One region of the Streptomyces sp. NPDC093094 genome, then DNA from elsewhere that is predicted to be linked to it. Evidence: predicted binding sites of a transcription regulator. Region 1 holds the regulator's gene; each other region holds the start of a gene.

Region 1 (2,263 bases):
CCCAGGAACGACCGGGTGACCTGCGAGACCTCACCGCGGCCGCGGCACATGTCACAGGTCTGCGCGGAGGTGCCCGGCGCGGCGCCCTCGCCGTTGCAGGTGTTGCAGACGACGGCCGTGTCGACCTGGATGTCCTTGGTCGTGCCGAACGCGGCCTCGTCGAGCTCGACGTCGATCCGGATCATCGCGTCCTGGCCGCGCCGGGTGCGCGAGCGCGGCCCGCGCTGCGACGCCGTGCCGAAGAACGCGTCCATGATGTCGGAGAAGTTGCCGAAGCCACCCGCGCCGAAGCCGCCCGCGCCGGCCCCGCCGGCCTGCGAGAGCGGGTCGCCCCCGAGGTCGTAGACCTGCTTCTTCTGCGGGTCCGACAGCACCTCGTAAGCGGCGTTGATCTCCTTGAACCGCTCCTGGGTCTTCGGATCCGGGTTGACGTCCGGGTGCAGCTCGCGCGCGAGCCGCCGGAAGGCCTTCTTGATCTCTTCCTGCGACGCGTCGCGACGCACGCCGAGCACGGCGTAGTAGTCCGTGGCCACTTACGACTCCGCCAGGATCTGTCCGACGTAACGTGCCACTGCGCGTACCGCTCCCATCGTTCCCGGGTAATCCATGCGGGTCGGTCCGACCACGCCGAGCTTGGCGACTGCCTCGCCGCCCGAACCGTAGCCCACCGAGACCACCGACGTGGAGTTGAGTCCCTCATAGGCGTTCTCGTGACCGATGCGCACGGTCATGCCCGAATCTCCCGCCTCGCCCAGGAGCTTGAGGAGCACGACCTGCTCCTCCAGTGCCTCCAGGACGGGACGGATGGTGAGGGGGAAGTCATGTCCGAAGCGGGTGAGATTGGCGGTGCCGCCGATCATCAGCCGTTCCTCGGTCTGTTCGACGAGCGTCTCCAGGAGGGTGGAGAGCACCGTGTGCACCGTGCCGCGGTCCTCCGGTTCGAACGCCTCGGGGAGATCCTGCACCAGCTGCGGCACATCCGTGAAGCGCCGGCCCGCGACCCGGCTGTTCAGCCGCGCCCGCAGGTCCGCCAGCGAGTTCTCGCCGAACGGCGCCGGGCAGTCGACCATCCGCTGCTCGACCCGGCCGGTGTCGGTGATCAGCACCAGCATCACCCGGGCCGGGGCCATCGACAGCAGCTCCACGTGCCGCACGGTGGACCGGGTCAGCGACGGGTACTGCACGACCGCGACCTGCCGCGTGAGCTGCGCGAGCAGCCGCACGGTGCGGGCCACGACGTCGTCGAGGTCGACGGCGCCGTCGAGGAAGTTCTGGATGGCACGCCGCTCCGGCGCGGTCAGCGGCTTGACCTCGGCGAGCTTGTCGACGAACAGCCGGTAGCCCTTGTCGGTCGGGATCCGCCCGGCGCTGGTGTGCGGCTGCGCGATGTAGCCCTCGTCCTCCAGGGCCGCCATGTCGTTGCGCACGGTCGCCGGGGAGACGCCCAGGCTGTGCCGCTCGGTGAGCGCCTTGGAGCCGACCGGCTCCTCGGTGCCGACATAGTCCTGGACGATGGCGCGCAGCACCTGGAGCCTTCGTTCACTGAGCATCGCGCACACCTCCAGAATTCGGTCGCCCTGGCCGTCCGGCCGCTCCCCTGGCACTCTGCGCATACGAGTGCCAGCCTTACCGGCCCAGTGTACGGCCGTCGGGTGGGCCTCCGGCAAGACAGGTCCTTCGCCGCCGTGCCGTGAGCGGGGGTCACCGCTAGCGTCGCCGTATGACGGTGACTTGGGAAGACCTGGGGTGGGAGCGGCTTGCGGCCGGGGTCGGCCGGTGCCGTCTTCCCGTGTGGGACTGCACCGCCGGGCTGGTCGTCGGGGACGGCGCCGCCCTGCTGATCGACGCGGGTTCGAGCCTGCGCGAGGGGGCCGCGCTGCGCACGCGGGCGGAATGGTTGTCCGGCTCGGGTGTGACTCATCTCGCGCTCACCCATCCCCACTTCGACCATGTCTTCGGCGCGGCGGCGTTCCCCGGCGCGGAGGTGTTCGGCGCGGTGGGCGCGGCCGGGGCCCTGACGGGGGCACACGCGCGTGAGGCGCTGCGGGCGGACGCGGTCGGCAACGGTCTGGACGAGGGCGCGGCGCGCGAGGCGGCGGACGCCCTGGTGGAACCGCGCCACCACGTCTCGGGCGAGTGGACGCTCGACCTGGGCGGCGGGCGGCAGGTCCTGCTGGCCAACGTCGGTCCCGGTCACACCGCCCACGACCTCGTGGTCCTCGTCCCCGGCTCCCCCGAGACGGTCTTCTGCGGCGACCTGGTC
Region 2 (2,263 bases), on a different contig from region 1:
CCTTGCCGACCTTGTCCATCGCCTCGGCGATGAGCTCGCCGACCTGCTGGTCCTGGGCGGACAGCGCGGCCACGGCGGCGATGTCGGACTTCTCGTCGATCGGACGGGCGGTCGCGAGCAGGTCCTCGGAGACGGCGGCGACGGCCGCGTCGATGCCCTTCTTCAGGGCGGCCGGGGAGGCACCGGCGGCGACGTTCTTCAGGCCCTCGCGGACGAGCGCCTGGGCCAGCACGGTGGCGGTGGTCGTACCGTCACCCGCGATGTCGTTGGTCTTGGTCGCCACCTCCTTCACCAGCTGGGCGCCGAGGTTCTCGTACGGGTCCTCGACCTCGACCTCACGGGCGATGGTCACACCGTCGTTGGTGATGGTGGGAGCGCCGAACTTCTTGTCGATGACGACGTTGCGGCCCTTGGGGCCGATCGTCACCTTGACCGTGTCGGCAAGCTTGTTGACGCCGCGCTCGAGAGCGCGACGGGCGTCCTCGTCGAACTTCAGGATCTTCGCCATGGCAGCGGGAGCCCTCTCGGAAAGTCTGGGGTAAAACACTGCGCCCCGGGCGCCCTGCTACTTGTCGGTCGCGGGGGCCAGGGGCGCAGTGGAAAGCAAAGGTGCTTCGCAGGAAGCGAGGTGACTTACTTCTCGATGATCGCGAGAACGTCGCGAGCCGAGAGAACGAGGTACTCCTCGTTGTTGTACTTCACCTCGGTGCCGCCGTACTTGCTGTACAGGACGACGTCGCCGACCTGAACGTCGAGCGGCAGACGGTTGCCGTCCTCGAAGCGGCCCGGGCCCACGGCCAGGACGACGCCCTCCTGGGGCTTCTCCTTGGCGGTGTCCGGAATGACCAGGCCCGAGGCCGTGGTCTGCTCGGCGTCGAGCGGCTGGACCACGATGCGGTCCTCGAGCGGCTTGATGGCAACCTTGGAGCTGGCGGTCGTCACGATCCGACCTCCCCCTTCGGAGATCTCACGGGGTTAACTGTCTGAGGTGGCGACCAGGTCGATCCGTCGTCGCGGGTGCCGGACCTGCCCGTCGCGTGTTTGGCACTCTCCAGTGGGGAGTGCCAGGGCCGAGACTATGACCGCGATTAGCACTCGGTCAAGCGGAGTGCCAATTGCCGTGCGGCGCGGCGTACGGACGGCCGGTCGGGACGGCAGCCGGGACGGCAGCCGGGACGGCAGTCGGACCCGCGATCGGACGGCGGCCGGGACGGGCTCCTACAGGTAGTCCTCCAGCCGTCCGACCGTCAGTCCCTGCCGCTGGATCCGCCGCAGCACGGCGACCGTGCGGTCGCGCAGCGGCGGGGCGGCGAGCTCGCCGGAGGGCAGCGAGACGATGTCGCCGGGGACGAGACGCGCCGGGGCCCCGGCGCCGGCGACGGAGACGCTCCAGCGCACGACCGCGGCCATCTGGCAGTCGGCGGCCGCCCGCAGCGTGGTGGCGTCGTGGGCGCCGTAGGGCGGGCGCAGGAGCCGGGGGCGGACACCGAAGCGGGCGCGGAGCTTGTCCCGCTGGCCGCAGATCTCCGCGCGCTGTCCGGCGTACGGCAGTCCGCGCAGGACGGCGTGGTCGAGGGTGTGGTTCTGCACGCTCGCCCCGACCGCGCGCAGCCGGGCGAAGTGGGCGTAGCCCGGTCCGACGACGCTGTCGGTGAGGAACAGGCTCACGGGAAGCCGCAGTTCCCGCACGAGGTCGACGAACCGCGGATCGCGTTCGGCCCCGTCGTCGTAGGTCAGGAAGACCACCTTGTCGCGGGTCGGCACCCGTTCGACGACGGGCGGCAGCGTCCGGCCGGCGGGGTGCGCCGGGCGGTCGGCGGGCCGGGGCGCGGCGGCGAGGGGCGCCACGAGGCCCCATCTGCGGTACGGCGGCTGCGGCGCGCGGGAGTCGCCCGCGGCATGGGCCGTCCGCTCCCCCGCGCGTCCGGCCGCCTCGGGGCCCAGCCGCTCGGCCGGGCCGGCGGACCGGGAGCAGCCCGTCAGCAGGGCGGCCGCGGCGAGCGTGCCCGCGACCAGCCCCAGCGTCCTCACAGGTAGTCCTCCAGGCGTGCCACCGCGTACCCCTCGTCCGTCACCTTCTGCAGGAACCGGCGGATCATGTCGGGCATGCTGCCCTTCCATTCGTCCCGGCCGCGGAAGTGGCTGAGGACGATGTCACCGGGGCGGAGGCGGCGGTCCCACTCGCGGTAGTCCCAGCGGTCGACGAAGACCTCCTCGTTCCAGAGCGGCGCGTACTTCACCCCGCACGCCTTCGCGGCGCGCA
Region 3 (2,263 bases), on a different contig from region 1:
GTAAGGGCGGTTACCGAGAGTTCATCGAATTGCCCCCTCTGCGAGAGAAGCGGAGGGGGCAATTCTGCATGGTTGAGCGCGGTAAGGTTGGGGAAGCCGCCGTCTTCCGCATGCCGGGCGCATATGAGTTTCGCCAGGGAGTGCGTGGAGAACCGATAGGAAGTCGCCAAAGTGTGTGGCGGATTTGAGCCTTTCGCCCCTCTTTGCCGGGCCCGACTTGCCCGGGGTTCGGGTGAATTCTCGGCAGATTCCCGACCGGTCGCGTCCTGAATTCTCGTCCGATTGACCTGTTGCAGACGGCAGTTGGACAGATACATTCAGCCGCGGTCGACGCGTTCCGGCGCACGCCCCCGGCCAATGGGGGGTGAGGTCTGACCCGGGTCCGCGAAGTGTGGATCTGTGCAAGGGCCAGTAATAGGGGAGTTAGGCATGGCTCAGGGCACCGTCAAGTGGTTCAACGCGGAGAAGGGGTACGGCTTCATCGCGGTCGACGGTGGTGCGGACGTGTTCGTCCACTACAGCGCGATTCAGATGGACGGGTACCGCACCCTTGAAGAGGGCCAGCGGGTCGATTTCGAGATCTCGCAGGGCCAGAAGGGGCCGCAGGCGGACATGGTCCGTCTGGCGACCAGCTGAGGCACGCGTCGACTTACTGCAGCGACGTTCTTCTTCGAAGGGCCCGCACCTCCCGGGGTGCGGGCCCTTCGTCGTGTCCGGGACCTGTTCGCGTCCGGCTGAGCGCCCCGCCCGATCCCCGAGAGCCGCTTGCACTCGATGGGGGCGAGTGCTAATCATTGGCGTTAGCACTCTGAAGGTGAGAGTGACAACGAAGGACCGGGTCGGTGAGGCCCGCAGGCCGGGTGGGGCAAGGAACCACGAGGCCCGCGAGCCGTCCGTCGCGGGCGCGGGCGCGGTCCGAAGGAATCACCCCCAGTCCTGGAGGGACCACTTCACATGGCCAAGATCATCGCGTTCGACGAGGAGGCGCGGCGCGGCCTCGAGCGCGGCATGAACCAGCTCGCGGACGCCGTCAAGGTGACGCTCGGCCCCAAGGGTCGCAACGTCGTCCTCGAGAAGAAGTGGGGCGCCCCCACGATCACCAACGATGGTGTCTCCATCGCCAAGGAGATCGAGCTCGAGGACCCGTACGAGAAGATCGGCGCCGAGCTGGTCAAGGAAGTCGCCAAGAAGACGGACGACGTCGCCGGCGACGGTACGACCACCGCCACCGTCCTCGCCCAGGCGCTGGTCCGCGAGGGCCTGCGCAACGTGGCCGCCGGTGCCAACCCGATGGCCCTGAAGCGCGGTATCGAGAAGGCCGTCGAGGCCGTCTCCGGTGCGCTGCTCGACCAGGCCAAGGAGGTCGAGACCAAGGAGCAGATCGCCTCCACCGCCTCCATCTCCGCCGCCGACACGCAGATCGGCGAGCTCATCGCCGAGGCGATGGACAAGGTCGGCAAGGAAGGCGTCATCACCGTCGAGGAGTCGCAGACCTTCGGTCTGGAGCTTGAGCTCACCGAGGGCATGCGCTTCGACAAGGGCTACATCTCCGCCTACTTCGCGACCGACATGGAGCGCATGGAGGCGTCGCTCGAGGACCCCTACATCCTCATCGCCAACTCCAAGATCGGCTCCGTCAAGGACCTGCTCCCGCTGCTGGAGAAGGTCATGCAGTCGGGCAAGCCGCTGCTGATCATCGCCGAGGACGTCGAGGGCGAGGCCCTGTCGACCCTGGTCGTCAACAAGATCCGCGGCACCTTCCGCTCCGTGGCCGTCAAGGCCCCGGGCTTCGGCGACCGCCGCAAGGCCATGCTCGGCGACATCGCCATCCTCACGGGCGGCGAGGTCATCTCCGAGGAGGTCGGCCTCAAGCTGGAGAACGCGACCCTGGACCTCCTGGGCCGCGCCCGCAAGGTCGTCATCACCAAGGACGAGACCACCATCGTCGACGGCGCCGGCTCCTCGGAGCAGGTGGGCGGCCGCGTGAACCAGATCCGCGCCGAGATCGAGAACAGCGACTCCGACTACGACCGCGAGAAGCTCCAGGAGCGCCTGGCCAAGCTCGCGGGCGGCGTGGCCGTCATCAAGGCCGGTGCCGCCACCGAGGTGGAGCTCAAGGAGCGCAAGCACCGCATCGAGGACGCCGTCCGCAACGCGAAGGCGGCCGTCGAGGAGGGCATCGTCGCCGGTGGCGGCGTGGCCCTGCTCCAGGCTTCCCAGGTCTTCGAGAAGCTGGAGCTCGAGGGCGACGAGGCCACCGGTG

What was found. The regulator HrcA, encoded in region 1, represses chaperone genes, less so after heat shock. The targets are predictions, from matches to a motif close to TTNGCACTCNGNNNNNCNGAGTGCNAA.
Region 2: the regulator HrcA is predicted to act here: its motif matches at 1,089-1,115, upstream of groES (co-chaperone GroES).
Region 3: the regulator HrcA is predicted to act here: its motif matches at 765-791, upstream of groL (chaperonin GroEL).

What each region holds. Positions count from the first base shown of each region.
Region 1 covers NZ_JBIVOX010000002.1:221,261-223,523, forward strand. The annotation lists gene dnaJ (molecular chaperone DnaJ) at 1-533, opposite strand, end outside; gene hrcA (heat-inducible transcriptional repressor HrcA) at 534-1,550, opposite strand; gene ACIQGV_RS03860 (MBL fold metallo-hydrolase) at 1,721-2,263, shown strand, end outside.
Region 2 covers NZ_JBIVOX010000009.1:271,476-273,738, reverse strand. The annotation lists gene groL (chaperonin GroEL) at 1-508, opposite strand, end outside; gene groES (co-chaperone GroES) at 634-942, opposite strand; gene ACIQGV_RS21480 (polysaccharide deacetylase family protein) at 1,219-2,031, opposite strand; gene ACIQGV_RS21475 (polysaccharide deacetylase family protein) at 2,028-2,263, opposite strand, start outside.
Region 3 covers NZ_JBIVOX010000012.1:114,983-117,245, forward strand. The annotation lists gene ACIQGV_RS25640 (cold-shock protein) at 430-636, shown strand; gene groL (chaperonin GroEL) at 955-2,263, shown strand, end outside.